DNA from 2 places in the Streptomyces sp. CA189 genome. Region 2 is predicted to be linked to the other one. Evidence: predicted binding sites of a transcription regulator. Region 2 holds the regulator's gene; the other holds the start of a gene.
What was found. Region 2 encodes HrcA, which represses chaperone genes, less so after heat shock. Its sites were predicted from a motif close to TTNGCACTCNGNNNNNCNGAGTGCNAA; they were not measured.
Positions count from the first base shown of each region.

Region 1: the regulator HrcA is predicted to act here: its motif matches at 2,174-2,200, upstream of groES (co-chaperone GroES).

Region 1 is NZ_JBWJVM010000093.1:9,712-24,030, forward strand. Features, by position in the region: gene groL (chaperonin GroEL) at 1-1,585, opposite strand, end outside; gene groES (co-chaperone GroES) at 1,722-2,030, opposite strand; gene AC061S_RS38915 (response regulator transcription factor) at 2,704-3,390, shown strand; gene AC061S_RS38920 (sensor histidine kinase) at 3,383-4,801, shown strand; gene AC061S_RS38925 (LCP family protein) at 4,901-6,139, shown strand; gene AC061S_RS38930 (FtsW/RodA/SpoVE family cell cycle protein) at 6,127-7,548, shown strand; gene AC061S_RS38935 (polysaccharide deacetylase family protein) at 7,539-8,423, opposite strand; gene AC061S_RS38940 (RNA-guided endonuclease InsQ/TnpB family protein) at 8,567-9,796, shown strand; gene AC061S_RS38945 (polysaccharide deacetylase family protein) at 9,861-10,826, opposite strand; gene AC061S_RS38950 (class I SAM-dependent methyltransferase) at 10,927-12,105, shown strand; gene AC061S_RS38955 (hypothetical protein) at 12,085-12,747, opposite strand; gene AC061S_RS38960 (hypothetical protein) at 12,801-13,082, opposite strand; gene tsaD (tRNA (adenosine(37)-N6)-threonylcarbamoyltransferase complex transferase subunit TsaD) at 13,079-14,236, opposite strand; gene rimI (ribosomal protein S18-alanine N-acetyltransferase) at 14,229-14,319, opposite strand, start outside.
Region 2 is NZ_JBWJVM010000026.1:1,727-16,045, forward strand. Features, by position in the region: gene AC061S_RS20400 (16S rRNA (uracil(1498)-N(3))-methyltransferase) at 1-492, opposite strand, end outside; gene AC061S_RS20405 (nitronate monooxygenase) at 489-1,580, opposite strand; gene dnaJ (molecular chaperone DnaJ) at 1,772-2,908, opposite strand; gene hrcA (heat-inducible transcriptional repressor HrcA) at 2,909-3,925, opposite strand; gene AC061S_RS20420 (MBL fold metallo-hydrolase) at 4,096-4,821, shown strand; gene AC061S_RS20425 (DUF3097 domain-containing protein) at 4,850-5,647, shown strand; gene hemW (radical SAM family heme chaperone HemW) at 5,938-7,170, opposite strand; gene AC061S_RS20435 (AMP-dependent synthetase/ligase) at 7,251-9,143, opposite strand; gene lepA (translation elongation factor 4) at 9,402-11,267, opposite strand; gene rpsT (30S ribosomal protein S20) at 11,512-11,778, shown strand; gene AC061S_RS20450 (TetR/AcrR family transcriptional regulator) at 12,360-12,980, opposite strand; gene AC061S_RS20455 (MFS transporter) at 13,073-14,319, shown strand, end outside.

The DNA.
Region 1 (14,319 bases), on a different contig from region 2:
CGTCGTCGGCCGGCTTCTCGACGACCAGGGTCTCGGTCGTGAGCAGCAGGGACGCGATGGAAGCGGCGTTCTCCAGCGCGGAGCGGGTGACCTTGACCGGGTCGATGACGCCGGCCTTGACCAGGTCGCCGTACTCGCCGGTGGCGGCGTTGAAGCCCTGGCCCTTGTCGAGCTCGGCGACCTTCGCGGTGATGACGTAGCCCTCGAGGCCGGCGTTCTCGGCGATCCAGCGCAGCGGCTCGACGGCGGCGCGGCGCACGACCGCGACACCGGTGGCCTCGTCGCCCGACAGGCCGAGGTTGCCTTCCAGCACCTTCACGGCGTGGACGAGGGCGGAGCCACCGCCGGAGACGATGCCCTCCTCGACCGCGGCGCGGGTCGCCGAGATGGCGTCCTCGAGACGGTGCTTCTTCTCCTTGAGCTCCACCTCGGTGGCGGCGCCGACCTTGATGACGCAGACGCCGCCGGCGAGCTTCGCCAGGCGCTCCTGCAGCTTCTCGCGGTCCCAGTCCGAGTCGGTCGACTCGATCTCGGCCTTGATCTGGTTGACGCGGCCGAGGACCTCGTCGGAGGAGCCGCCACCGTCGACGATGGTGGTGCTGTCCTTGGAGATCGTGACGCGGCGGGCGGAGCCCAGTACGTCCAGACCGGCCTGGTCGAGCTTGAGGCCGACCTCCTCGGCGATGACGGTGGCACCGGTGAGGGTGGCCATGTCCTGGAGCATCGCCTTGCGGCGGTCACCGAAGCCGGGCGCCTTGACGGCGACGGCGTTGAAGGTGCCACGGATCTTGTTGACGACGAGGGTGGAGAGCGCCTCGCCCTCGACGTCCTCGGCGATGATCAGGAGCGGCTTGGAGGCGCCGGCCTGGATGACCTTCTCGAGCAGCGGCAGGAGGTCCTGGATGGAGGAGATCTTGCCCTGGTTGATCAGGATGTACGGGTCATCGAGGATGGCCTCCATACGCTCCTGGTCGGAGACCATGTACGGGGACAGGTAGCCCTTGTCGAAGGCCATGCCCTCGGTGAACTCGAGCTCCAGGCCGAAGGCGTTGGACTCCTCGACGGTGATGACACCGTCCTTGCCGACCTTGTCCATCGCCTCGGCGATGAGGTCGCCGACCTGCTGGTCCTGCGCGGAGAGCGCGGCCACGGCGGCGATGTCGGACTTGTCCTCGATCGGACGGGCGGTCGCGAGGAGCTCCTCGGACACGGCCTTGACGGCGGCGTCGATGCCCTTCTTCAGGGCGGCCGGGGAAGCACCCGCGGCGACGTTGCGCAGACCCTCGCGGACCAGCGCCTGCGCCAGGACGGTGGCGGTGGTGGTGCCGTCGCCCGCGACGTCGTTGGTCTTGGTCGCGACCTCCTTGACGAGCTGCGCGCCAAGGTTCTCGTACGGGTCGTCGAGCTCGACCTCACGCGCGATGGTGACACCGTCGTTCGTGATGGTGGGAGCGCCGAACTTCTTGTCGATGACGACGTTGCGGCCCTTGGGGCCGATCGTCACCTTGACGGTGTCGGCAAGCTTGTTGACGCCACGCTCAAGGGCGCGACGGGCGTCCTCGTCAAACTTGAGAATCTTCGGCATGGGAGCGGTTCAGCCCTCTCGTTGCTATCCCCGGCCGCTCACCGCGACCGCCTGTCTAGAACGAACTACGCCCCTCGCCGCCCGGCATCAGCAGGGGTGACCAGGGGCGTAGCTCAAAGCAAAACTGGAGAAGTGATTACTTCTCGACGATCGCGAGCACGTCGCGGGCCGAGAGGACGAGGTACTCCTCGCCGTTGTACTTCACTTCGGTGCCGCCGTACTTGGAGTACAGGACGACGTCGCCGACGGTGACGTCCAGCGGGAGACGCTGGCCGTCCTCGAAGCGACCCGGGCCAACCGCGAGGACGACGCCCTCCTGGGGCTTCTCCTTCGCGGTGTCCGGGATGACCAGGCCGGAGGCCGTGGTCTGCTCGGCGTCGAGCGGCTGGACCACAATGCGGTCCTCAAGCGGCTTGATGGCAACCTTGGAGCTGGTGGTCGTCACGATCTGACCTCCCCCTTCGGAGATCCGGGGTTAACTGTCTGAGGTGGCGACCAGGTCGATCCGTCGTCGCGGGTGCCGGATCTGCCTGTCGCTGTGTTGGCACTCACCAGGGGCGAGTGCCAGACGCGAGACTATTCCGGGGATTAGCACTCGGTCAAGCGGAGTGCCAATACGCGCCGCTGGTTTCGCAGCCGGGGCCGCCTGGGCGCGCCCCGGATCCCGCACCCTCGGGGTGCCCCCGAACCCCCGTTCCACGCGCGCCGCCGCTGCCGGGGACCAGTCCCCGGACCCCTGCGCCTCAAACGCCGGCGAGGCTGAAATTGCCCTACGGGCAATCCAGCCCGCCAGGGTGCGCTGCGCGCACACGCGGGCCGACACCGGCCCAAATCCAGCCCCGCCGGCGTTTGAGGCGCGGGGTCTGGGGCGGGCCCCAGGAGGGTCCGGGCAGCGCCCGGGGAACGGGCGAAGGGCGGGTAGGGGACTTCGCCCCGCAGGGCGGACCAGCCGCACCCGCCCACCGGCCCCACGTCGGGACGGCGGTGGCGAGCACTCCGACCGGCCACCGCCGGACGGAGTTCGGCGCAGCGGGGCGAAGCCCGGGAGGCCCGCCAGGGCCGAGCGGTGCAAGCTCCGCGTCAAGAAGGTGTGGTGCCCGGTATGTGAGGCTTGGGGCATGCGGATCCTGGTCGTCGAAGACGAAGTCAGCCTCGCCGATGCACTGCGGCGCGGCCTCTCCGCCGACGGCCACTGGATCGACCTCGCCCACGACGGCCACCGCGGGCTGGACCTGGCCCTCACCGGAGGCCCGTACGACGTGGTCCTCCTCGACCTGATGCTCCCCGGCCTCTCGGGCTACGAGATCTGCACCCGGATGCGGTCCCACGGCGTCGCCACCCCCGTGCTGATGCTGACCGCCAAGGACGGCGAGTACGACGAGGCCGAGGGCCTGGACTCGGGCGCCGACGACTACCTGACGAAACCGTTCTCCTTCGTCGTCCTCGCCGCCCGCCTCCGCGCCCTCACCCGCCGCACCGCCGCCGGCGAGGCCCGGCCCGCCGTCCTGCAGGCCGGCGACCTCGTCCTCGACGCCCCCGGCCGCCGCTGCCGCCGCGGCTCGCACGAGATCGAGCTGACCGCCCGCGAGCTCGGCGTCCTGGGCTGCCTGATGGAGCAGCCCGGCCGGGCCGTCGCCAAGCAGGACATCCTCGACGAGGTCTGGGACACCCCGCACGGCATCGACCCGAACATCGTCGAGGTGTACGTCTCCTCGCTCCGCCGGAAGATCGACGCCCCCTTCGGCCGCCGCTCGATCCTCACCGTGCACGGCACCGGCTACCGGATGGCCCCCGACGGTGGCTGATCCCGGACGCAGACGCGGACCCGGGCCCCGCCCCCGGCCCCGCCGCCTCGGCGGCCTCCGCGCCCGCGCCGCCGCGGCCGCCGCCCTCGCGATGGCCGCCGTCCTGGCCGCCGGCGGGCTGTGGCTCTACACCCTCCTGCGCGCCAACCTCATCGAGAACACCACCGGCCGCACCGAGCTCGCCGCCCGCAAGGTGGCCGCCCAGTACGACACCGGGAGCCTCCCGGCCGGCGGCCGGCTGCCCGCGCCCGAGGGCGGGGTCGACCTGGTCCTCGTACGGAACGCGGCCGGCACGGTCGTGGCCACCAGCGGGGACCTGAAGGACACGCCGGAGCTCACGGAGCTGAGCCCCGCCCCCGGCCGGGACGTGCGGTCGGCCGTCCTGCCGCCCGCGCGCCCCGGCGCACAGCGGCGCGTGGTGGTCACCGTGGACGCACCCGGCCCGCCGGGGGCGCACGACCCGCACACCGTCTACGCCGCGACCGTGCTCGGCGACGTCGACGACGCCAACCGGGCCGTCGCGCTCGGCCTGCTGGCCGGCGCGCCCCCGCTGATCGCCTTCTCGGCGCTGCTGGCCTGGTGGGTGACGGGCCACGCGCTGCGCCCCGTCACCGCGATCCGCACCGGGCTGGCGGCGGTCACCGGGAGCGAGCTGGACCGGCGGGTCCCGGACCCGGGCGGCGCCGACGAGATCGCGCAGCTGGCCCGGGCGGTCAACGACACGCTCGACCGGCTGGAGCGCAGCGATGCCCGGCAGCGGCAGTTCACCGCCGACGCCTCGCACGAGCTGCGCAACCCCCTCGCGGCCGTCCGGTCCCGGCTGGAGGTGGCGCTGCGGGACCCCGACCGGGAGTCGGTGGCGGCCGCACTGGCGGATACCGAGCGGCTGCAGGCCATCGCGGCCGATCTGCTCCTGCTGGCCCGGCTGGACGGCGGGCCCGCGCCGCGCACCGAGCCGGTGGACCTCGCGCTGCTGGCCGCCGAGGACGCGGCGCGGCGCCCGGAGCCCCGGGTCCCGCTACGGCTGGACGCCCGGGTTCCCGTACCGGCGGCCGGGGATCCGGCGCGGCTGGAGCGGGCGCTGGCCAACCTGGTGGACAACGCCCTGCGGTACGCCCGTACCGGGGTGGTGGTCCGGGCCTCGGCCGAGGACGGCTGGGCGCTGCTGGAGGTTGCGGACGACGGGCCGGGCATCCCGGAGGCGGACCGGGACCGGGTCTTCGAGCGGTTCGTACGGCTGGACGCGGACCGGGGCCGGGCCGGCGGCGGCACCGGACTGGGGCTGGCCATCGCCCGGGAGATCGCCCGGGCGCACGGCGGCGAGGTCCGCGCGCTCCCGGCGCCCGGCGGGGGCGCCCGGATGGTGCTGCGCGTGCCCGCCTCGGCCCGATTCGGCCGCGCCGGCCCCTGAAGGCGCCTTCAGGACCCTCAGGGTTCCTTCAGCAGCGCTCCCCCAGCATCGACAGGCATGAGCGCCCACCGCAGGAAGACCCGGGAACAAAAGCCACCGATGCCCGCGTCCCGCAGGCGCAGGCTCGCCCGCACCCTGCTGGCGTCCGGCTGCGCCCTGGTGGTGCTCGCGGGGGCGACCGCCTGGTACCTGTACGACGACCTCGCCTCCAGCATCGGCAGTTCCAAGGCGCTGGAAGGCGCCGAGAAGTCGAAGTCCGGCGACGTGAACATCCTGCTGATGGGTCTGGACAGCCGCCGGGACCAGAACGGCGACGACCTCCCGCCGGCGGTCCTCGACAAGCTGCACGCGGGCGCGAGCTCCGAAGTCGGCGGCTACAACACCAACACCCTGATCCTGGTGCACGTCCCCGGCGACGGGGGCAGGGCGAAGGCCTTCTCGGTGCCCCGCGACGACTTCGTGGAGCTGCACGGCGTGCCCGGGTTCACCGGCAAGGCCAAGATCAAGGAGGCCTACGGGCGGGCGAAGGCCAAGGTCGAGGACCAGCTCGCCGCCCAGGGGGTCAAGGACCGGCGCCGGCTGGAGCGCGAGGGCCGCGAGGCGGGGCGCAAGGCGGAGCTGGAGACGGTGCGCACCTTCCTGGGCGTGCCGATCGACCACTTCGCCGAGCTGAACCTGGCCGGTTTCTACCATCTCGCGGGGGCGCTGGGCGGCGTACCGGTGTGCCTGAACAAGCCGGTGAAGGACGGTTACTCGGGGGCCGACTTCCGGGCGGGGCGGCAGACGCTCGACGGGCAGCAGTCGCTGGCCTTCGTACGGCAGCGGCACGGCCTGGCCATGGGCGACCTGGACCGGACGAAGCGGCAGCAGGCGTTCCTGGCGGGGGCCACGTACAAGCTGAACCAGGCCGGGACCTTCACCGATCCGGTGAAGCTGATGAAGCTGATCGACTCGGCGAAGCAGGACGTCGTCACCGATCAGGGGTGGGACCTGCTGTCGTTCGTGAAGCAGGCGAAGAACCTGTCCGGGGGCAACGTGGAGTTTGTGACCCTTCCCATCGAGGGCTTCGACAGGAACCACGGCGCCGAAATAAACGTCGTAGATGATATGAATATAAAGCGGTTCATAGCCGAGCGGATCGGGCCCGGGGCCACTGCGAGCCCGAGCGCGCCTGGCGCCGCTCCCTCCTCACCGGGCACGCCCTCCACACCGCAGGGCTCCGCCCCGGGCTCCCCGAAGGGCTCCGCGAACTCCGCGCCGGCCCCCGCGCCCGCACCGTCCCGGAGCAGCAGCGGCACCCCCGCCATCGATGGCGGCGGCGTCCCGTGCGTGGACTGAAACCCCTGACCTCGGCGGGCGCGCGCCGCCGCACGGAAGCACTGCTGCTCGTCCTCGTCCTCGCCGTGACCATTTCCGGCCACATCAGCGCCGGCCTGGCGATGAACGACGAGCTCCCGGCCGGCCTCACCGGCTTCGTGGTCAGCATGACGCTGCTCGCGCTGGTGGGGCACCTGGCCGTGCGCCGGTTCGCGGCGTACGCGGATCCGCTGATCTTCCCGCTCGCCCTGCTGCTGACCGGGCTGGGGCTGGTGCTGCTGCACCGCCTCGACCAGGGGTACCTGGACCGGTACAACTCTCCGGCGGTGGCGCCCGGCCAGCTGATGTGGACGGTGGTCGGTGTCGCGGCCTGCATCGCGGTGCTGGGGCTGCTGCGCGACCACCGGCTGCTCCAGCGGTTCATCTACATCACGATGGTCGTGGCGCTGGTGGCGCTGATCGCGCCCGCCTTCTTCGGCGCGGACACCTACGGGGCGAAGCGCTGGATCAAGTTCGGCGGGCTCTCGGTGCAGCCCGGCGAGTTCGTGAAGATCATGATCGCGGTGTTCTTCGCGGGCTACCTGGTGATCCACCGGGACTCGCTGGCCCTGTCGGGCCGCAAGTTCCTGGGCATGCGGCTGCCGCCGATGCGCCAGCTGGGCCCCCTCATCACGGTGTGGATCATCTCGCTGCTCGTGCTGGTCTTCGAGCGCGACCTCGGCACCTCGCTGATCTTCTTCGGCGTCTTCGTGGTCATGCTCTACGTGGCCACGGAACGCACGAGCTGGATCGTCTGCGGCCTGGTCCTCGCCTCGGCGGGCGCCTTCGTGGTGGGCATGACGGAACCGCACGTCAAGGCCCGCGTGGCCGCCTGGCTGAACCCGCTGTCGTACTACTGGAAGGACCGGCCGCCGGGCGTCATCTCGGACCAGTCGGCGCAGGCGCTGTTCAGCTTCGGCACGGGCGGGATCTCCGGCACGGGCCTCGGCATGGGCCATCCCGAGCTGATCAAGTTCGCGGGCCGCAGCGACTTCATCCTGACGACGGTGGGCGAGGAGCTCGGCCTGGCCGGGGTCATGGCCGTCCTGATCCTCTACGCGCTCCTCGTGCAGCGCGGGCTGCGGATGGCGCTGGGCGCCCGCGACCCCTTCGGCAAGCTGCTGGCGGTGGGCCTCTCGTCGGCCCTGGCGCTCCAGGTCTTCGTGGTGGCGGGCGGCGTCACGGGGCTGATCCCGCTGACGGGCAAGGCCCTGCCCTTCCTGGCCGCGGGCGGCTCGTCCCTCCTGGCCAACTGGATCATGATCGCCCTGCTGCTGCGCATCTCCGACAGCACCGAACGACAACGCGAGGCGGACGCCCGGGGCCCGGCGGAAACGACGATCACGCCGCAGGCCGGGCCCGAACTCCACCCCGCCGCGCCTTACAGATAGTCCTCCAGGCGGCCGATCCGGTAGCCCTGCTCCTGTATCCGCCGGAGCATCCGGGTCGTCATCTCGGTCTCCGTCGTGCCCTTCAGCTCGGAGGGGCCGCGGAAGTGGGCCAGGATGATGTCACCCGGCTTGAGGGCGGAGCCCTCGGCGTACTGGAAGTTGTTGATCTGCATCGACACGCGCCACAGGAGGAGCTGGGATATCCCGCACGCGTGCGCGGCCCTGTGGGTGTCGTCGTTGTGGTTGCCGTACGGCGGCCGGAAGAGCGTCGGCCGCTTGCCGAAGCGCGTCTCCAGGCGGTCCTGCTGCCCGCATATCTCCTTCTTCTGTGCCTCGAAGGACAGGGTCCGGAGATTCGGGTGCGTCAGGGTGTGGTTGTTTATCGTGCTGTCGGAGCCGTTGTCGCGGAGCTCTTCGAAGTGGCCGTAGTCCGACGAGGCGATGTCGTCCGTCAGGAACATGCTGATCGGCAGCTTCAGATCGGCCGCCATCTTCAGGAACTCGGGGCTCTTCTCCGCGCCGTCGTCGAACGTCAGGAAGACGACCTTGTCGTCCGCCGGGACGGGTATTCGGTCGACGACCTGGACCCGGCCCGCCCCGGCCGGCGGGATCTGGGGTTTGACGGCCGGCTTGGGCGCGTACTGGAGGGGGCCGCTGAGGCCCCACTTCTTGTACGCCTCGTCCGCCGCGGCCGTCGATCCCTTGGCCACGGCGGAGGGGGAGGCCGCCCCCGAGGGCGACGGAGTCGCCCTGGCCTCCGTGGTCTTGCGCCCCAGCCGCTCGATGGGGTCCACGCTGTCCCCGCACCCCGTCAGGGACAGCGCGAGCGCGCCGGCCGTCAGCGTTCCGGCTGTGAACCGGCGCGCGTGCTTCACCTGTTTTCTCCCAGGACGCCCTGGCCTTCAGGCCGGGGATGGATGGGTTCTTGGGGCGGAGGCGTGGAGCGCCGGAGGTCGGTTCGCATCTGATCTGGCCCGCTCTTTCGGTTGTTGTCAGTGGCCGGGGTTAGGTTGTTGGGATGGTGACGACAGCGTTGGTGGGGGATACCGGGCATGCCCGGTGGGCCTTCCGCGTGCGCGTGTCGTCTACCGCGCTCGCCGCCTTGACGGCGGAGTGGGACCGGTGCCGGTGGATCTGGAACGAGTCCTGCGCGAAGTCGAAGCAGACGCACCTGTGGAACAAGGGCCGGCCCGAGGGGACGGACAAGCGGACCTGCGGCCCGGCGCAGCTCGACAAGATGCTGACCGAAGCCCGCGCCCGGAACGCCTGGCTGCGGGACGGGTCCTCGGTTGTGCAGCAGCAGTTGATCCGGGATTTCGGGAAGTCCCGCGCCAAGGCGCAGAAGGACATCAACGACCGGCTCCCGGTGCGGCAGCGGGCCGGTATGCCGAAGTGGAAGAAGAAGCGGGAATCGCTGCCGTCCCTCAACTACACCAAGCGCGGTTTTCGGTTGAAGGATGGCCGCCTGTACCTGGCGGGCGGGATCGCCCTGACGGTGGTGTGGTCGCGGAACCTTCCGGCCGATCCGTCCAGCGTGCGCGTGTATCAGGACAGTCTCGGGCACTGGTACTGCTCGTTCGTCGTCCCCGCCGAGGTCGAGCCGCTTGCGAAGACCGGCGCGGTGATCGGTATCGACTGGGGCGTGAAGGAGACCGCGACCACCACCAGCGACGACCACGACCTGCCGCATGCCGAGCACGGCAAGAAGGCCGCCGCCGGCCTCGCGCGCTATCAGCGGATGATGGCCCGCCGGAAACCGGCGAAGGGCAAGCCCGGGTCGAAGGGCTATCAGGCGGCGAAGAAGCAAGTCGCGAAGCTGCACAAGAAGGTGGCCCGGCAACGCCAGGACACCGGCCGCAAGTGGGCCAAGGCCGTCGTCCGCGACCATGACGCCCTGGCGGTTGAGGACTTCCGCCCGAAGTTCCTCGCCAAGTCCACCATGGCCCGCAAGGCTGCCGACGCGGCGATCTCCGCGATGAAGACGGCCCTTGTCCAGATGGGCCGCAAGCACGGCCGGACCGTGCACCTTGTCCACCCCGCGCACACCACCATGGACTGCGCACAATGCGGAGCGAGAACCAAGCACGCACTACCTCTCTCGGAACGAACCTACACCTGCACCGCGTGCGGAGCCGTGTCCCCCAGGGACAAGAACTCCGCACACGTCATGCTGGTCCGGGCTGGTCTCAACCCGGCTGGTGCTGAGGGCACAAGACCACCTGGGGCACTGCCCCAAGTGGCTGCCTGAGCCAGAAATCCCCGATCAGCCCTGGAGAGTGAGGAATCCTCTCCTCTTCCAGGGAGGGGAGGACTCAAAAGTAATCCTCCAAGCGGGCCACGGCATAACCCTTGTCCGTGACGGTCTTCATGACGTGACGGATCATGTCAGTCATGCTGCCCTTCCAGTCCTCCTTGCCCCGGAAGTGCGTGAGGATGATGTCGCCGGGGTGCAGGTCCTTGTCCCACTCCCGCCAGTCCATCCGGTTCGGGAAGGCCTCCTCGTTCCACAGCGGAACGGCCTTGATCCCGCAGGACTTGGCCGCGCGCAGCGTGTCCTCGTTGTAGTTCCCGTAGGGCGGCCGGAAGAGCGTCGGCCGCTTGCCGAACGTCTTCTCGATCGTGTCCTGCTGTCCGCAGATCTCCTGGCGCTGCTTCTCGTACGAGAGCGCCGGCATGTAGCGGTGGTTGAGCGTGTGGTTGTTCAGCGTGACGCCCGCCGCCTGCATCTCCTTGAAGTACGGGTAGTCGTCCCGGACCAGGTAGTCGCTCAGGAAGGCGGTGTACGGGAGTTTCAGTTCCTGCATCATCTTCAGGAACTCGGGGTCCTTCTCGGCCCCGTCGTCGATCGTCAGGAAGACGACCTTCTCCTCCGTGGGGACGGTGGTGAAGACGGGGGGCAGCTCGTCCTGGCCCTCGACCTCGAAGCCGTCGCGGGTGGTGATCTCCGGCTTCTCCTTGGGCGCTTGCGGAGCGACGAGCGGCGGCTTGGCCAGGCCCCACTTCTTCGCGGCGACCACCCTCGCCTGCTGGAGGGCCTTCAGCCTCTCGGCGTACGTGCCGAGCGCGCCGGCCGCGCCGGCCTGTTCGCCGGCGGCGCCCGCGGCGGCCTTCGCCTTGGCGGCCTTGTCCGGCGTTTCGGAGCCGCCGGCTCCGCACCCCGTGCCGAGTGCGGCGACGAGCAGTGCGGCCATCGCGGCCGTACCCAACCGGCCGCGCGCGACTGCCGCGATCCGGTGACCGTGTTGCGTCTTATCTTCCGTTTGTCGGACTAGCTGCATAGTTGGGCATCTTTACACCAGCGACGCACGCGCCCCGGCCGACACCGCGCAGGGAATCCGACCTTCCTCCGGGTGGCCCACCGTGGCCGACAATGGACCCGTGACCCCCGAAGACTTCGCCGCGCTCCTCGCCCCCGAGGGCCACGCCCTCCTCGACTCGCTCCGGGACTACGACCCCGCCCAGGAGCTGGCCGTCGCCACCCGGCTGCGCCGCGACCACCCCGCCGCACTGGTCTCCGCAGCCCTCGGACAGGCCCGGCTGCGGCAGCGCGCGGTGGCGAAGTTCGGGGCCGAGGACGCCCACCGGATGTACTTCACCCCCGGCGGCGGGGAGATGGCCACCCGCGCCTCGGTGGCCGCGTACCGCGCCGAGCGGCTCGCCGCCCTGGGCGTACGGAGCCTCGCGGACCTCTGCTGCGGGATCGGCGGCGACGCCCTCGCCCTGGCCCGGCTCGGCATCCGCGTCCTGGCGGTGGACCACGATCCGCTGACCGTCGCCGTCGCGCGCGCCAATGCGGCGGCGCTGGGGCTGGAGGACCTGATCGAGGTCCGGGAGGCCGATGTAACGGAGGTCGACACCGCGGGCTACGACGCCGTCTTCATCGACCCGGCCCGCCGGGGCGGACGGGGCCGGATCTTCGATCCGGAGTCCTATTCGCCGCCGCTGTCCTGGGCGATCGCCACCGCCCGCGCGGCGAAGGTCGCCGCCATCAAGATCGCCCCGGGGATCCCGCACGAGGCGGTGCCCGCCGAGGCCCAGGCCGAGTGGATCTCCGACCAGGGGGACGTGAAGGAGGCGGTGCTGTGGTTCGGGACGGCGCCGGGCGAGATCCGCGCCACCCTGCTGCCCGGCCCCCGCGCGCTGGCCACCGCCGATCCGCTGCCCGACCCCGAGGCCGGACCCGTCGGCCGCTACCTCTACGAGCCCGACGGCGCCGTCATCCGGGCCCACCTCGTCGCCGAGGTCGCCGAGCAGCTCGGCGGCCGGCTGATCGACCCGACCATCGCCTACATCACCGCCGACGAGCTGCGCGAGACCCCGTACGCGACCTCGTACGAGATCACCGACGCCCTGCCGTTCGGGCTGAAGAAGCTCAAGGCGCTGCTGCGCGAGCGCGGGGTCGGCATCCTCACGGTGAAGAAGCGCGGCTCCGCGATCGAGCCCGAGGAGCTGCGCAAGAAGGTGAAGCCGCAGGGGCCGAACTCGGCCACGGTGTTCCTGACCCGGGTCGCCGGGGCCCCCTCGATGCTGATCGGCTCACCGACCGCCCGCCCCTGACGGCCCGCCGGGCTGCCGGACCGCTCCCCCGAAGACGCGCAGCGCCCACCGGTAGTGCGCGCCCGCCTTGCCGAGGCCCAGCAGGGCGGTGACCCACAGGATCATGCCGAGGCCCATGGTGTAGGCGACCTCGCCGTAGGTGTCGGCTCCGGGCCGGGCCGACGCCGCCGACCCGAAGGTCACCCAGAGTCCGAGCCCGCCCAGGGCGAAGGAGGCCAGCAGCCAGGTCAGGCTGCGCCCGGGCGCCCGTACGGCCGCGTCCACGGACGGGTCCCGGTCCAACTCCGCCCAGGCACACAGCAGCCGGCGTACCTGCCGGTCCCGCTTGGCGCCCCAGGCGAACCAGAACCCGGCCGGTATCAGCACGCCCACGCCGAGCACGGCGAAGATCAGGCCGAAGAGGTACGCGAGCGGCTCGTGCGTCTCGATGGCCATCAGCGCCATGCCGACGAAGGACCAGCCCAGGGCGAAGACCGCCGAGACCGCCCAGAGGAGCATGAGCCGGCCGAAGCCCAGACTGCGCCGCCCGAGCTCCCCCAGGAACCGGGCGCGGTCGGCCCGTACGGCGCGTACGGCGTGCTCGTCGAACCAGGCGCGCAGGTGAGCGGGAGGGGGCGGCGGCGGCAGGTCACGGCGGGGCATGCCCATGACCATATCCGCCCGCCACGGGGTCCCGCGGGCCGCCGGGCGGAGACTCAGCCTCCGCCCGGACCTCCGACCTCCACCGACTCGAAGCGCCAGCGGTGGACCGCCCGCGTGATCAAATCGGCTGCGGGCTCCGGCAGTTCGGGAAGTTCCGCGCCGATCCCCTCGGACGTCTCCCACCAGGTGATGACGAGCACCCGGTCCTGCGGGGCGCTGAACACCTCACGCCTCACCGGGTCTTGGGCCAGGATCCGCGAACGGGCCCACTCCAGAAGCTCGTTGGCCCGCCCGGGCACGGCGCGGGCCTCCCACATCAGCGCGATGGTGCTCACGAGTACAGGTTGTCCTTGCTCAGCTCGTGCACGTGGTCGTGGTCGTGCGCATGACCGTGTCCGTGGCCGTGGCCGTCCCCGTGTCCGTCCCCGTGGGAATGGCCGTGGGAATGGCCGGGAACATGCGGGTCGGTCACCGGCAGCGAGGAGTCCGCCGACAGGTCCCAGTCCGAGGCGGCCCTGTTCCGCTTGACCATCTCCGCGCCGAGCGCCGCCACCATCGCGCCGTTGTCCGTGCACAGCCCTGGCCGCGGCACCCGCAGGATGATCCCCGCGTCGTCGCACCGCTCCTGGGCGAGCGAGCGCAGCCGGGAGTTGGCCGCGACACCGCCGCCGATCATCAGGTGGTCGACGCCCTCGTCCTTGCAGGCGCGGATCGCCTTGCGGGTCAGCACGTCCACCACGGCTTCCTGGAAGGAGGCCGCCACATCGCGCACCGGCACGTCCTCGCCCGCCTTGCGCTTCGCCTCGATCCAGCGGGCGACCGAGGTCTTGAGCCCGGAGAAGGAGAAGTCGTACGGGGCGTCGCGCGGCCCCGTCAGCCCGCGCGGGAAGGCGATCGCCTTCGGGTCCCCCTCGCGGGCGAGCCGGTCGATGACCGGGCCGCCGGGGAAGCCCAGCTGCAGGACGCGCGCGATCTTGTCGAAGGCCTCGCCCGCCGCGTCGTCGATGGTCGCGCCGAGCGGCCGTACGTCGGAGGTGATGTCGGGGGCCAGCAGCAGCGAGGAGTGCCCGCCGGAGACCAGCAGCGCCATCGTCGGCTCGGGCAGCGGCCCGTGCTCCAGCTGGTCGACGCAGATGTGCGAGGCCAGGTGGTTCACCCCGTACAGCGGCTTGCCCAGTGCGTACGCGTAGGCCTTCGCGGCGGAGACGCCCACCAGCAGGGCCCCCGCGAGGCCGGGGCCGGCGGTGACGGCGATGCCGTCGAGGTCGCGGGCGCTGACCCCGGCCTCCTTCAGGGCGCGCTCGATGGTGGGGACCATCGCCTCCAGGTGCGCGCGGGAGGCCACCTCGGGCACGACCCCGCCGAAGCGGGCGTGCTCGTCGACGCTCGACGCGATGGCGTCCGCGAGCAGCGTGGTGCCGCGGACGACGCCCACGCCGGTCTCGTCGCAGGAGGTCTCGATGCCGAGGACGAGCGGTTCGTCAGCCATGGGTCGTCTCACCTTGCAGGGGTACGGAGTCGGGGAGTGCGGAGTCGGGGTCCGCGGGATCGGAGGGGGCCGCGGGGGCCGCT
Region 2 (14,319 bases):
CCCGGCGAGCAGGGTCGCGACCTGCTTGGTCGACAGCGCCTCCTCGACCTCGGGGAAGCGGACGCGGCGGGACTGCTTGCCCGACTCCCGGGCGGTGGCCCGCCACTTCGCGAGGGATTTGGCGCCCCGGTCGCCGCGCCACTGGGTGATGCAGCGCGAGGCCTGCCAGGGCACGATCGCGTCGACGCCGGTCTCCGTCATGGTCTCGACGGCGACCTCGCCCCGGTCGCCCTTGGGCAGGGCCTGGACGACGGTGATCCGGACGGCCGGCTCCGCCTCCTCGAAGACCCCGGACACGGAGACGACGAGGCGGTCCTTGCCCTCGGCGGCGGTCACGACGGCCTCGGCCCAGCCGCCCCGGCCGTCGGTCAGCACGAGGGCCTCTCCGGGGGCCAGCCGCTTCACGGCGACCGCGTGGCGGCCTTCGGGGCCGTCCAGGACGAACTCCGGCCCCGCGGGAACCTTTTCGACCACGAACACCGGGGCGGTCATGACGCACTCCTCATCTGCATTGTCTTCAACACGTGCTGGGCCGCGCCGAGTTCCGCCGCGAGCACCTCCACCAGCTCGCCGGCCGGCAGGGCCCGCGCCAGCCGGTGCCCCTGGCCCGCCCACAGGGCCATGCCCTGCGGATCGCCGGCCGCGGCGGCGGCCTTGCGCAGCGGCGCGGTCAGGTGGTGGACCTGCGGGTACGCGGCCGGGGCGTACGGGCCGTGCTCGCGCATGAACCGGTTGACCAGCCCGCGGGCCGGCCGCCCCGAGAAGGCCCGGGTGAGCTCGGTCCGGACGAACAGCGGGTCGGTCAGCGCCTTCTTGTGCAGGGGGTGCGCGCCGGACTCCGGGCAGGCCAGGAAGGCCGTGCCGAGCTGCGCGGCCTCCGCGCCCGCGGCGAGCAGCGCGGCGATCTGCGAGCCGCGCATCAGGCCGCCCGCCGCGATGATGGGGAGGACCACGGCCTCGCGTACCTGTGCGACGAGCGCGAGCAGGCCGACCCCGGCCGTGCCGTCGCCCTGCGGGTCGTCGCGGTGGGTGCCCTGGTGGCCGCCCGCCTCCATGCCCTGGACGCAGACGGCGTCGGCGCCGGCCGCCTGTGCGGCGCGGGCCTCCTCGACGGTGGTGACGGTGGCGATCGTGTACGTACCGACCTTGCGCAGGCAGGTGAAGGCCGCGGGCGAGGGCAGTCCGAAGGTGAACGAGACCACGGGTACCGGGTCTTCGATGAGAATGGCCAGTTTGGCGTCGTAGCCGTCGTCGCTGGTGCCGATGATGTCCTCGTCGGCGAGGGAGATCTCGTACCAGGAGGCCTCGCTGGCGAGGTGCCCGCGGTAGGCCTCCACGACCGCCGGGTCCACGTGAGAGGTCTGCGGCAGGAAGAGGTTGACGCCGAAGGGGCGGCGGGTGAGCGCGCGCAGCCGCTTGATCTCCTGGTACATGCCGTCGGCGGTTTTGTAGCCGCCGGCGAGGAAGCCCAGTCCGCCCGCTTCGCACACGGCGGCCGCGAGCGGCGGGCAGGACGCGCCGCCCGCCATGGGCGCCTGCACGATCGGGTACGCGAAGAGACCGTTCGGTGCGGAGGACATGAGCTGCATCGTGCCATGTCCCGCTCATGGGACCGAATCACGGCATTCGCCTGGCATAGTCCCCTTCAGCGGGGTGCCTGAATACCGCCGCCGCCCTGCCGTCCGCCATGCCGCGAGCCCGGTCCGGGGCATCCCCGGACCGGGCTCGCAGGTGTTCTCGTACGCTGCCCGTACGCTGCTCCGCGCGCGGCTCAGCGCCCGTTGAAGGCGTCCTTCAGGCGGCTGAACAGGCCTTGCTGGCCCGGCGCGAACTGGCCGAGCGGCCGCTCCTCGCCGCGCAGCTTCGCCAGCTGGCGCAGCAGGTCCTCCTGCGCCGGGTCCAGCTTGCCGGGGGTGGTGACCTCGACGTGGACGATCAGGTCGCCGCGGCCGCCGCCGCGCAGGTGCGTGACGCCCCGGCCGTGCAGGGGGATCGCCTGGCCGGACTGGGTGCCGGGCCGGATGTCGATCTCCTCCAGGCCGTCCAGGGTCTCCAGCGGGCACTTGGTGCCCAGGGCCGCCGCGGTCATCGGGATGGTGACCGTGCAGTGCAGGTCGTCCCCGCGCCGCTGGAAGGTCGGGTGCGGCAGCTCGTGGATCTCCACGTACAGGTCGCCGGCGGGGCCGCCGCCGGGGCCGACCTCGCCTTCGCCCGCGAGCTGGATCCGGGTGCCGTTCTCGACGCCCGCCGGGATCTTGACGGTGAGGCTGCGGCGGGAGCGGACCCGGCCGTCGCCCGCGCACTCAGGGCACGGGGTCGGGACCACGGTGCCGAAGCCCTGGCACTGCGGGCAGGGCCGCGAGGTCATGACCTGGCCCAGGAAGGACCGGGTGACCTGCGAGACCTCACCGCGGCCGCGGCACATGTCACACGTCTGCGCGGAGGTGCCGGGGGCGGCGCCCTCGCCGGAGCAGGTGGTGCAGACGACGGCCGTGTCGACCTGGATGTCCTTGGTCGTGCCGAAGGCGGCCTCGTCCAGTTCCAGGTCGAGGCGGATCATGGCGTCCTGGCCGCGGCGGGTCCGCGAGCGCGGTCCGCGCTGCGAGGACTGGCCGAAGAAGGCGTCCATGATGTCGGAGAAGTTGCCGAAGCCGCCCGCTCCGAAGCCGCCGGCTCCGCCGCCGCCCGAGGAGGACAGCGGGTCGCCGCCGAGGTCGAAGACCTGCTTCTTCTGCGGGTCCGAGAGGACCTCGTAGGCGGCGTTGATCTCCTTGAAACGCTCTTGCGTCTTGGGATCGGGGTTCACATCCGGGTGCAGCTCGCGTGCGAGCCGCCGGAATGCCTTCTTGATCTCGTCCTGCGATGCGTCGCGGCGCACGCCGAGAACGGCGTAGTAGTCCGTGGCCACTTACGACTCCGCCAGGATCTGTCCGACGTAACGTGCCACTGCGCGTACCGCTCCCATCGTTCCGGGGTAGTCCATGCGGGTCGGTCCGACCACGCCGAGTTTGGCGACTGCTTCGCCGCCCGAACCGTAGCCGACCGAGACGACGGACGTGGAGTTCAGTCCCTCGTAGGCGTTCTCATGCCCGATCTTTACGGCCATTCCCGACTCACTGGCCTCGCCCAGCAGCTTGAGGAGCACGACCTGCTCCTCCAGCGCTTCGAGCACCGGCCTGATCGTCAGGGGAAAATCGTGTCCGAAGCGGGTGAGGTTGGCGGTGCCGCCGATCATCAGCCGCTCCTCCGCCTCCTCCACCAGCGTTTCGAGGAGGGTGTCGAGGACGGCTCGCACCGTCACCCGGTCCTCGTTCTCGAAGGATTCCGGAAGGTCCTGCACCAGCGGCGGCACGTCGGTGAACCGGCGGCCGACGACCCGGCTGTTGAGACGGGCCCGCAGGTCCGCGAGCGAGGCCTCCCCGAAGGGGGCCTGGCAGTCGACGATCCGCTGCTCGACCCGGCCGGTGTCCGTGATGAGGACGAGCATCAGGCGGGCCGGGGCCAGCGAGAGCAGCTCCACGTGCCGGACGGTGGACCGGGTCAGCGACGGGTACTGGACGACGGCGACCTGCCGGGTGAGCTGCGCGAGCAGCCGCACCGTACGGCCGACGACGTCGTCGAGGTCCACGGCCCCGTCGAGGAAGTTCTGGATGGCCCGGCGCTCGGGCGTCGACAGCGGTTTGACCCCCGCCAGCTTGTCGACGAAGAGGCGGTAGCCCTTGTCGGTGGGGATCCGGCCGGCGCTGGTGTGGGGCTGGGCGATGTAGCCCTCGTCCTCCAGCACGGCCATGTCGTTGCGCACGGTGGCGGGCGAGACGCCGAGCCGGTGCCGCTCGGTGAGCGCCTTGGAGCCGACCGGCTCCTCCGTCCCGACGTAGTCCTGGACGATGGCGCGCAGCACTTCGAGTCTGCGTTCGCTGAGCATCGCGCACACCTCCATCGTTTCCGTCGTCCGTTGCTCCGGCCGGCTCCTGCTGCGAAAACCGGCTCGGTCTGTTGGCACTCTGAGCGTTCGAGTGCCAGAGATCCCCCGGTCAGTGTACGGCGGGGTGGTACGCCCGCAGCAAGGGCGGCCCGCCAAGGTAGCGTCGCGGCATGGACGTGCGTTGGGAAGAGGCGGGCTGGGAACAGCTCACAGAACGGGCCGGCCGCAAGCGCCTGCCGGTGTGGGACTGCACCGTGGGCCTGGTGGTGGGCGAGGATTCCGCCCTTCTGATCGACCCGGGGTCCTGCCTGCGGGAAGGTGCGCTGGTGCGGGCCGAGGCGGAGCGGCTGGCGGGCCGGCGCGTGACCCATCTCGCATTCACACACGGACATTTCGACCACGTACTGGGCGGTGCGGCGTTCGCGGGGGCCGAGGTCTACGGTCCGGTCGGGCTGGACTCCCTGCTTTCCGTGAGCCGGGACGAGCTGCGGTCCGACGCGGTCCGGCACGGCCTGGCGGAGGCCGAGGCGGCCGAGGCGGCGGACCTGCTGGTGCTCCCCCGGCACCTGGTGTCGGGCGAGTGGACCCTCGACCTCGGCGGGGTGCAGGTGCTGTTGGCGAACGTGGGCCCGGGGCACACCCGGCACGATCTGGCCGTCTTCGTGCCCGGAGCCCGCGAGGTGGTCTTCTGCGGCGACCTGGTCGAGGAATCGGGCGAGCCGCAGGCGGGTCCGGACGCGGTGCCCCGGCAGTGGCCGGCCGCCCTGGACCGGCTCCTCGCCCTGGGCGGGGACGACGCTCTGTACGTGCCGGGTCACGGAGCGGTGGTCGACGCGGCCTTCGTGCGTGCCCAACGCGACACACTGGCGGCCCGTTTCGGCGTGTCGGACACCTGAGGCGGCCCGCTCTCCTACCCTCGGCCGGATGCGTGAGTACTCCCCCGACCTGACCCCGCAGTGGAAGCGCGCCAAGCCCGTCCCGGAGGTGCCGGCCGATCCCGATCTGGTGGTCGAGGTGGCGGGTACGGACTTCTGCGGCGCGGTGGTGGCCTGCGAGGCGGGCACGGTCACCCTGGAGGACCGCTTCGGCAAGCGCCGCGTCTTCCCCCTCGAACCCCGTGGCTTCCTCCTGGACGGCGCGGTGGTGACCCTGACCCGCCCGGTCCGGGGGCCGGTCGCCCCGGCCCGTACGGCCTCGGGCTCCATCGCCGTCCCCGGGGCCCGCGCGCGGGTGGCCCGGGCGGGCCGGATCTACGTGGAGGGCCGCCACGACGCCGAACTGGTCGAACGGGTCTGGGGCGACGACCTGCGGATCGAGGGCGTCGTGGTGGAGTACCTGGAGGGCATCGACGACCTCCCGTCGGTGGTCGCCGACTTCGCCCCCGCCGCCGACGCCCGGCTGGGCATCCTGGTGGACCACCTGGTCCCGGGCTCCAAGGAGTCCCGCATCGCCGCCTCCGTGACCTCCCCGCACGTCCTGATCGTGGGACACCCGTACGTGGACGTCTGGCAGGCGGTGAAGCCCTCCGCCCTCGGCATCCGCTCCTGGCCGGTCATCCCGCCCGGCCAGGACTGGAAGACGGGCATCTGCCGGGCCCTGGGCTGGCCGGAGAACACCGGAGCCGCCTGGCAGCACATCCTGTCCCGCGTGACCTCGTACAAGGACCTGGAGCCCACCCTCCTGGGCGCGGTGGAGCACTTGATCGACCACGTGACGGCATAGCCGGGCACGACAGCCCTGCGGGGCCGTCCCTACCCGCCCTTCCACCGTTCCCCGGGCTCCGCCCGGACCCCCTGGGGCTCCGCCCCAGACCCCGCGCCTCAAACGCCGGCGAGGCTGGATATGGCCGCCGCAGGCGAAAATCCAGCCCCTCCGGCGTTTGAGGAGCGGGGGTCCGGGGGCTGGCCCCCGGGAACGGCGCCGCACGCGGCAACGGGTCCGGGCGGAGCCCGGGGAACGGTGGAAGGGCGGGTAGGGGACGGCCCCGCAGGGCTGCCCCACCCCGGACGGGGTCAGTCGACCAGGTCCCTGACCACCGCGTCGGCCAAGAGCCGCCCCCGCAGCGTCAGCACGGCACGCCCCGCCTCGTACGGCCCGGCTTCCAGCAGCCCGCCCGCGAGGGCCTTGCGAGCGGCCGCCAGCCCCGCCGCCGCGAGCAGCGACAGCGGCACCCCGTCCACCAGCCGCAGCTCCAGCAGGATCCGCTCCACCCGCCGGTCCTCCTCCGAGAGCAGCTCACGACCCGCCCCCGGCGACCGCCCCTCCGCCAGCGCCGCCGCATACGCGCCCGGGTGCTTCACGTTCCACCACCGCACCCCGCCCACGTGCGAGTGCGCTCCGGGCCCGGCCCCCCACCAGTCGGCCCCGCGCCAGTACAGCTCGTTGTGCAGGCAGCGCCCGGCCTCGGAGGTGGCCCAGTTCGAGACCTCGTACCAGGAGTACCCCGCCTCGGCCATCACCGAGTCGAGGATCAGGTACCGGTCCGCGTGAACGTCGTCGTCCGTCATCGGGACCTCGCCCCGGCGGATCCGCCGCGCGAGCTGGGTGCCCTCCTCCACGATCAGCGCATAGGCACTGATGTGATCGGGCCCGGCGCCGAGCGCCGCCGTCAGCGACGCCCGCCAGTCCTCGTCCGACTCCCCCGGCGTCCCGTAGATCAGGTCCAGGTTCACGTGCTCGAAGCCCGCCGCCCGCGCCTCGGCGACGCAGGCCTCCGGCCGCCCGGGGGTGTGCGTGCGGTCGAGCACCTTCAGGACGTGCTGCTTGGCGCTCTGCATGCCGAAGGAGATCCGGTTGAAGCCGCCCGCGCGCAGCTCCGCCAGGTACTCCGGGTTCACCGACTCCGGATTGGCCTCGGTGGTGACCTCGGCGTCCTCGGCCAGCCCGAATTCGTCCCGGATGGCCGCGAGCATCCGTACGAGGTCGCCGGCGGGCAGCAGCGTGGGCGTGCCGCCGCCCACGAAGACGGTCCGTACGGCCCTGGGGTCGTCCCCGAGGACCTTGCGGGCCAGCCTGACCTCGTCGATCAGGGTGTCGGCGTAGTTCTCCCGGGAGGCGAGCACACCGCCGGTGCCCCGCAGCTCGGTCGCCGTGTAGGTGTTGAAGTCGCAGTACCCGCAGCGCGTGGCGCAGTACGGAACGTGCAGGTAGAACCCGAGCGGCCGCTCCCCGGCTCCCGCCAGGGCGTGGAGCGGCAGCGAGCCGTCTTCGGGCATGGGTTCACCGTCGGGCAGTGCGGAAGGCATGCGCCCATTGTCCCGCACTGCCCCAAGGTCGTTTACGGTCGCGCGCGGCGCCTCGTGCTGCGCACCCGCGCCGCGCCGCGCTACGCCTCCCGGGAGCCCTCGTACATCTCCTCGATGAGGTGCTTGAACTCGCGCTCGACGACCGGCCGCTTCAGCTTGAGGCTCGGGGTGAGGTCCCCGTGCTCCACGTCGAGGTCGCGGGGCAGGAGCCGGAACTTCTTGACCGTCTGCCAGCGCTGGAGGCCCTCGTTGAGGGTCTGGACGTAGGTCTCGATCAGCCGGTTCGTCTCGGGGGCGGCCAGGACCTGGGAGTACGTCTTGCCCTCCAGGCCGTTCTCGGCGGCCCAGACCAGGATCGAGGGCTCGTCGAGGGCGATGAGGGCGGAGCAGAAGTTCCGGTCGGCGCCGTGGACGACGATGCTGGAGACGTACGGGCAGAGCGCCTTGAACTGGCCCTCGATCTCCGCCGGGGCGACGTACTTACCGCCCGAGGTCTTGATCAGGTCCTTCTTGCGGTCGGTGATGCGCAGGTAGCCGTCGGCCGACAGCTCGCCGATGTCGCCGGTGTGCAGCCAGCCGTCGGCCTCCAGCACCTCGGCGGTCTTCTCCGGCTGCTGGTGGTAGCCCTGCATGATGCCGGGGCCGCGCAGGAGGACCTCGCCGTCGTCGGCGATGCGGACCTCGGTGCCGGGGAGCGGCTTGCCGACGGTTCCGGTGCGGTAGGCCTCGCCGGGGTTGACGAAGGAGGCGGCGCTGGACTCGGTGAGCCCGTAGCCCTCCAGGATGTGGATGCCGGCGCCGGAGAAGAAGTAGCCGATGTCGGGGGCGAGGGCGGAGGCGCCGGAGACGGCGGCGCGCAAGTTGCCGCCGAAGGCCTCGCGGAGCTTGGAGTAGACGAGCGCGTCGGCGATCTTGTGCTTGGTGGTGAGGCCGAAGGGGGCGCTCGCACGGCCGGTGCGGCGGAAGTTGTCCTGGGTGACCTTGGCGTACTCGCGGGCGACGTCGACCGACCACCGGAAGATCTTGTACTTGGCACCGCCGGCGGCCCTGGCCTTGGCCGCGACCCCGTTGTAGACCTTCTCGAAGATGCGCGGAACGGCCGCCATGTAGGTCGGCTGGACGATCGGCAGGTTCTCGATGATCTTGTCGATGCGGCCGTCGACCGCGGTGACGTGGCCGACCTCGATCTGGCCGGAGGTCAGCACCTTGCCGAAGACGTGCGCGAGCGGCAGCCAGAGGTACTGGACGTCGTCCTTGGTGATCAGACCGGTGGCCACGGTGGCCTTGGCCATGTACGACCAGTTGTCGTGCGGCAGCCGCACGCCCTTGGGCCGCCCGGTGGTGCCCGAGGTGTAGATGAGGGTGGCGAGCTGGTCGGCGGTGATGGCCGCGATCCGCTCCTTGACCACCTCGGGGTGCTTGGCCAGGTACTCGCGGCCGCGCGCCTCCAGGTCGGCCAGCGAGAGCACCCAGCCCTCGGGGTCGCCCTCGGCGGCTACGGCGTCGGCCGCCTCCACGACCACCACGTGGGCGAGCTCGGGCAGGTCGGCACGGCGCTCACGGGCCTTGGCCAGCTGCCCGGCGTCCTCCGCGATCAGGATCCGGCTCTCGGAGTCGGAGAGGATGAACGCCGACTCCTCGGCGTTCGTGCTCGGGTAGACGGTCGTCACGGCGCCGCCGGCGCACATCACGCCGAGGTCGGCGAGGATCCACTCCACCCGGGTGTTGGAGGACAGCGCCACGCGCTGCTCCGGCTGGATCCCGAGCTCGACGAGTCCGGCCGCGATGGCGAAAACCCGCTCGGCGGCCTGGCCCCAGCTGAGCGACTTCCAGTCGTCCGGGCCGCCCTGCCCATCGGCGGCGGGGACCGGGTACCGGTAGGCCTCGCCGTTCGGCGTGGCGGCGACACGCTCCAGGAAGAGGGTCGCCACGGTGGGCGGGCGGTTCTCGATCAAGGTCTGTGTGTCGCTCACGGACATCCTCCGGACCACGCGGCAGGGGCCTGTTCGCACAGGGGCTGACTGACCGGGTGGTGGGTCAGGGTGGGTGGCTGAGTCAGGGCTTGGCAGCATCCGAACGCCAGAAAAACTGGCGAGTAACCAACGATCAGTGATCAGACTAGGGGCCCTCCGCCTGGCGCGTAAGAGGCCCCGGGGCGCCGATTCATAACGAAACAGACCCCCGCGCCGGAGCACGGGGGCCTGCTTCGCGTCCGAGGACGGTCGCGGCGGCTACTTCTTCTTGCCGCCGGACTCGTCGCTGGAGAGGACGGCGATGAAGGCCTCCTGCGGGACCTCCACGGAGCCGACCATCTTCATGCGCTTCTTGCCTTCCTTCTGCTTCTCCAGCAGCTTCCGCTTACGGGAGATGTCACCGCCGTAGCACTTGGCGAGGACGTCCTTGCGGATGGCGCGGATGGTCTCTCGGGCGATGACGCGGGAGCCGACGGCCGCCTGGATCGGGATCTCGAAGGCCTGCCGCGGGATGAGCTCGCGCAGCTTGGCGACCAGCCGCACGCCGTAGGCGTAGGCCGCGTCCTTGTGGCAGACGGCGGAGAAGGCGTCGACCTTGTCGCCGTGCAGCAGGATGTCGACCTTGACCAGGCTGCCGGACTGCTCGCCGGTGGGCTCGTAGTCGAGGGAGGCGTAGCCGCGCGTCTTGGACTTCAGCTGGTCGAAGAAGTCGAAGACGATCTCCGCGAGCGGGAGGGTGTAGCGGATCTCGACCCGGTCCTCGGAGAGGTAGTCCATCCCGAGAAGGGTGCCGCGGCGCTGCTGGCAGAGCTCCATGATCGCGCCGATGAACTCGGAGGGCGCGAGCAGGGTGGCCCGGACGACCGGCTCGAACACGTCCGAGATCTTGCCCTCGGGGAACTCGCTCGGGTTGGTGACGGAGACTTCCTTGCCGTCCTCCATGACGACGCGGTAGACCACGTTCGGCGCGGTGGCGATCAGGTCGAGCCCGAACTCGCGCTCCAGGCGCTCGCGCACCACGTCCAGGTGGAGCAGGCCGAGGAAGCCGACGCGGAAGCCGAAGCCGAGCGCCGCCGAGGTCTCCGGCTCGTAGACGAGCGCGGCGTCGTTGAGCTGGAGCTTGTCCAGGGCCTCGCGCAGGTCGGGGTAGTCCGAGCCGTCGAGCGGGTACAGGCCCGAGAAGACCATCGGACGCGGGTCCTTGTAGCCGCCGAGGGCCTCGGTCGCGCCGTTGTGCAGGCTGGTGATGGTGTCACCGACCTTGGACTGACGTACGTCCTTCACGCCGGTGATGATGTAGCCCACCTCGCCGACGCCGATGCCGTCGGCCGGGGTCATCTCCGGGGAGGAGACGCCGATCTCCAGCAGCTCGTGTGTGGCGCCGGTGGACATCATCCGGATGCGCTCGCGCTTGTTGAGCTGCCCGTCGACCACACGCACGTACGTGACGACACCGCGGTAGGAGTCGTAGACGGAGTCGAAGATCATCGCGCGGGCCGGGGCGTCCTTGGGACCGACCGGGGCCGGGACCGTGGCGACGATCTTGTCGAGCAGCACGTCCACGCCGAGACCGGTCTTCGCCGATACGCGCAGGACGTCCTCGGGCTGGCAGCCGACCAGGTTCGCCAGCTCCTCGGCGAACTTCTCCGGCTGGGCGGCCGGCAGGTCGATCTTGTTCAGGACCGGGACGATCGCGAGGTCCTTCTCCATCGCCAGGTACAGGTTGGCGAGGGTCTGGGCCTCGATGCCCTGGGCCGCGTCCACCAGGAGGACCGTGCCCTCGCAGGCCGCCAGCGAGCGCGAGACCTCGTAGGTGAAGTCGACGTGCCCCGGAGTGTCGATCATGTTGAGGATGTGGGTCTTGCCCATGTCCTCGCCCGTGTTCGGCGCCCAGGGCAGCCGGACAGCCTGGGACTTGATCGTGATGCCGCGCTCACGCTCGATGTCCATGCGGTCGAGGTACTGGGCGCGCATCTGCCGCGAGTCCACCACACCGGTGAGCTGGAGCATCCGGTCGGCAAGGGTCGACTTGCCGTGGTCGATGTGCGCGATGATGCAGAAATTGCGGATCAGCGCCGGGTCGGTACGGCTCGGCTCGGGCACGTGGCTGGGGATCGCGGGCACGCAGTGTCCTGATTCTCGGGTCGCAGTCGGAACGAAGTGTGGGCGTCGGTCTGCGCGAAACCAGATCTGGTCGGGTCTAGTCGGATCTATACGCAGACTCCCATGGTCCCATGAACCGGGGAGTGCGCTCAGTTTGGGCCGGTCGGAAGGCAGCTGGTAACCTGAGCAGCTGTGTCTCGTGTGCCCTCTAGCTCTACGGGACACAATCCGAAGATCAAATCTCTGAACCTGCAAAGGCTCTTTCGTGGCGAACATCAAGTCCCAGGTCAAGCGCAACAAGACGAACGAGAAGGCTCGCCTTCGCAACAAGGCCGTCAAGTCCTCGCTCAAGACCGCCATCCGCAAGGCCCGTGAGGCCGTCGTCGCCGGTGACGTCGAGAAGGCCACCGTGGCTTCCCGCGCCGCTTCCCGCGCGCTCGACAAGGCCGTCTCGAAGGGTGTCATCCACAAGAACGCCGCCGCCAACAAGAAGTCGGCGCTGGCGATCAAGGTTGCCTCCCTTCAGGGCTGAGCCCCTGATGTGATCGCCGGGCAGGGATCCAGCGGGCCCTCTCTCCCGCTCCCGACCGGCACTCCGCGCCGCACACGAAGCGTTCGCCACGCGGGTGCGGTGCAACCCCAGAAGTAACCGAAGGCCCCGGCCGCCTCCCTTCCCCAGGGCAGCAGCCGGGGCCTTCGGCATGCCCGGCACCTGGTGCGGGCCCCCCAGACATACCCGCGCTGGCGGGGCTCCGGGCCGTACGGGGCTCTGGGCCGTACGGGGCTCCGGGCCGTACGGGCCTTGGGCCGTACGGGCCTTGGGCCGCACGGGCCTTGGGCCGCACGGGGCTCCGGGCCGTACGGGCCTTGGGCCGCCCAGGACTCGGGCCGCACGGGAATCGGCCCGAACAGAACTAACTCCGCCCCACTCACCTCCCGGCCGCACGGCACTCCGCCCGGACAGGGCTCTCGGCGGCCGAGGACTCCTTCCCCTCTGGGACTCCGGACCGCACGGGACGGGACTCCGGACCGCTCAGTGTTCCCGGCGGCACGGGACTCCGGGCCCGGACGGGTTCCCAACCATCCACGAGCCGTACGGGAGTTCCTCAGGCCTCAGGCCTGCCTCGGGGACCCTTCGGGCGCGGCGGGGCGGACCGCGACGGCGGCGAGGACGGTGGCCGTGAGGACCTCCGGGGCCTCGGCGGGGGTCATCCGCCCGGCCTGGACCTCGGCGGCGGCCGCGTGGACCAGGCTGTAGACGACCGTGACCAGCCAGTCCGCGGACAGGTCGGCGCGCAGCTCGCCGCTCTCCCGGCCCCGGGCGATCAGCCGGCGGACGGGAGCGAGGATCCGGTCGTGGCGCTCGCGCAGCCGCTCGGGCGGCAGTGCCGCGGAGACGGCCGCGAACACCGCGGAGTGCCGATCGAGAACCCGCCACGAGCTGCGGATGAGTAGCGCGAGCGACTCTTCCGCCCCGCCCTCTTCGGCCTCACCGTCGAGCGCCTCCAAGGTGGCGGCGGCCTCGTCGACAGCCCGGTCGAGGGCAGCGTCGAGAAGGGCCTCGCGGGTCGGGAAGTGCGAGTAGAGCGTGACGCGGCTGACTCCGGCGGCACGGGCGACGGCGGCCATGCTCGCCTGCGGATCGGCGAGGAAACAGTCCAGTCCGGCATCGACGATCGCGGCGGTGTTGCGCTCGGCGTCTGCGCGGCGGGGGCGGGGTGCGTCGGAGACCATGCCAACAAAGTTAACACCAGTGTTCACATTCCCCGGGCGAAGCCGCATACTCAATCCCTAACACCCCTGTTAAGTTTAGGAGCGGCTCCACCATGCCCTCACACGCCCCGCCCGCCCCCGACCGCGACCACGACCGGAACCAGGACTCACACCCACACCCACGCCGTGGCCTCCTCCTCACCCTCCTCTGCCTGGCCCAGTTCATGCTCATCGCCGACGTCACCGTCGTGAACGTCGCCCTCCCCGCCATCGGCGCCGACCTCTCCCTCTCCGGCGCCGGCCTGGCCTGGGTCGTCACGGCGTACACCCTGTTCTTCGGCGCCCTCCTGATGGCCGGCGGGCGGCTCGCGGACCGGTTCGGCGCGGTGCGGACCTTTCTGACCGGGCTGGCCCTCTTCACCGCCGCCTCGGCGGCCTCCGGGCTCGCGACGGACGCCGCCACGCTGATCGCGGCCCGCTCCGCGCAAGGCGTCGGTGCGGCCCTGCTCTCACCGGCGGCCCTGTCCCTGGTCACGACCCTGTTCCAGGGCCCCGCCCGGCACCGCGCCCTCGGCGCCTGGGCCGCGATCGGCGGCACCGGCGCGGCCCTCGGGGTCCTGCTCGGCGGGATCCTCACCGACGGCCCCGGCTGGCGTTGGATCTTCTACCTCAACCTGCCCGTCGGAGTGCTCGCCCTGCTCGGGGTCCCCCTCCTGCTGGGCCGCCGGCTCCGCCACACCGGCCACGCGGCGGGTCCGGGCCGCCGGACACCGATGAACGTGCCTGCGATCCTCCTGCCGACCCTGGCCGCGGCCGCACTCGTCTACGGGCTGACCGAACGCTCCTGGCTCCCGATCCTCGGCGCCCTGGCCGCGGGAGCCCTCCTGGTGGCGACCGAACGCCGCTCCACCAACCCGCTGATGCCCCCCGCCATGCCGGGCCGGCGCTCCCTGCTGGGCGGCAGCACCGTGATGCTGGGGGCGGCGGGCCTGCTCGTGACGGGGTTCTACCTGAGCTCCCTGCACATCCAGCACTCCCTCGGGCGGAGCCCCCTGGTCACCGGGCTGGCCTTCCTCCCGGCGGCGGTGGCCGCCACCGCGGGCGCCCACCTGGGCTCCCGGCTGCTCCCCCGCTTCGGCTGGCGCCCGGTCGGCGCGGCGGCGTTCACCCTGGCCGCCGCGGGCGCGGCGCTCACCTCCCTGGGCGGCCTCTGGTCGGGCCTGGTCCCCGGCTTCTCCCTGCTGGCCCTCGGACTCGGCGCGGCATTCGTGTGCGCCACGACCTCGGCGCTGTCCGAAGTGGCCCCTGCCCACACCGGCCTGGCGTCGGGTCTGGTCGGCACCTCACACGAACTGGGCGC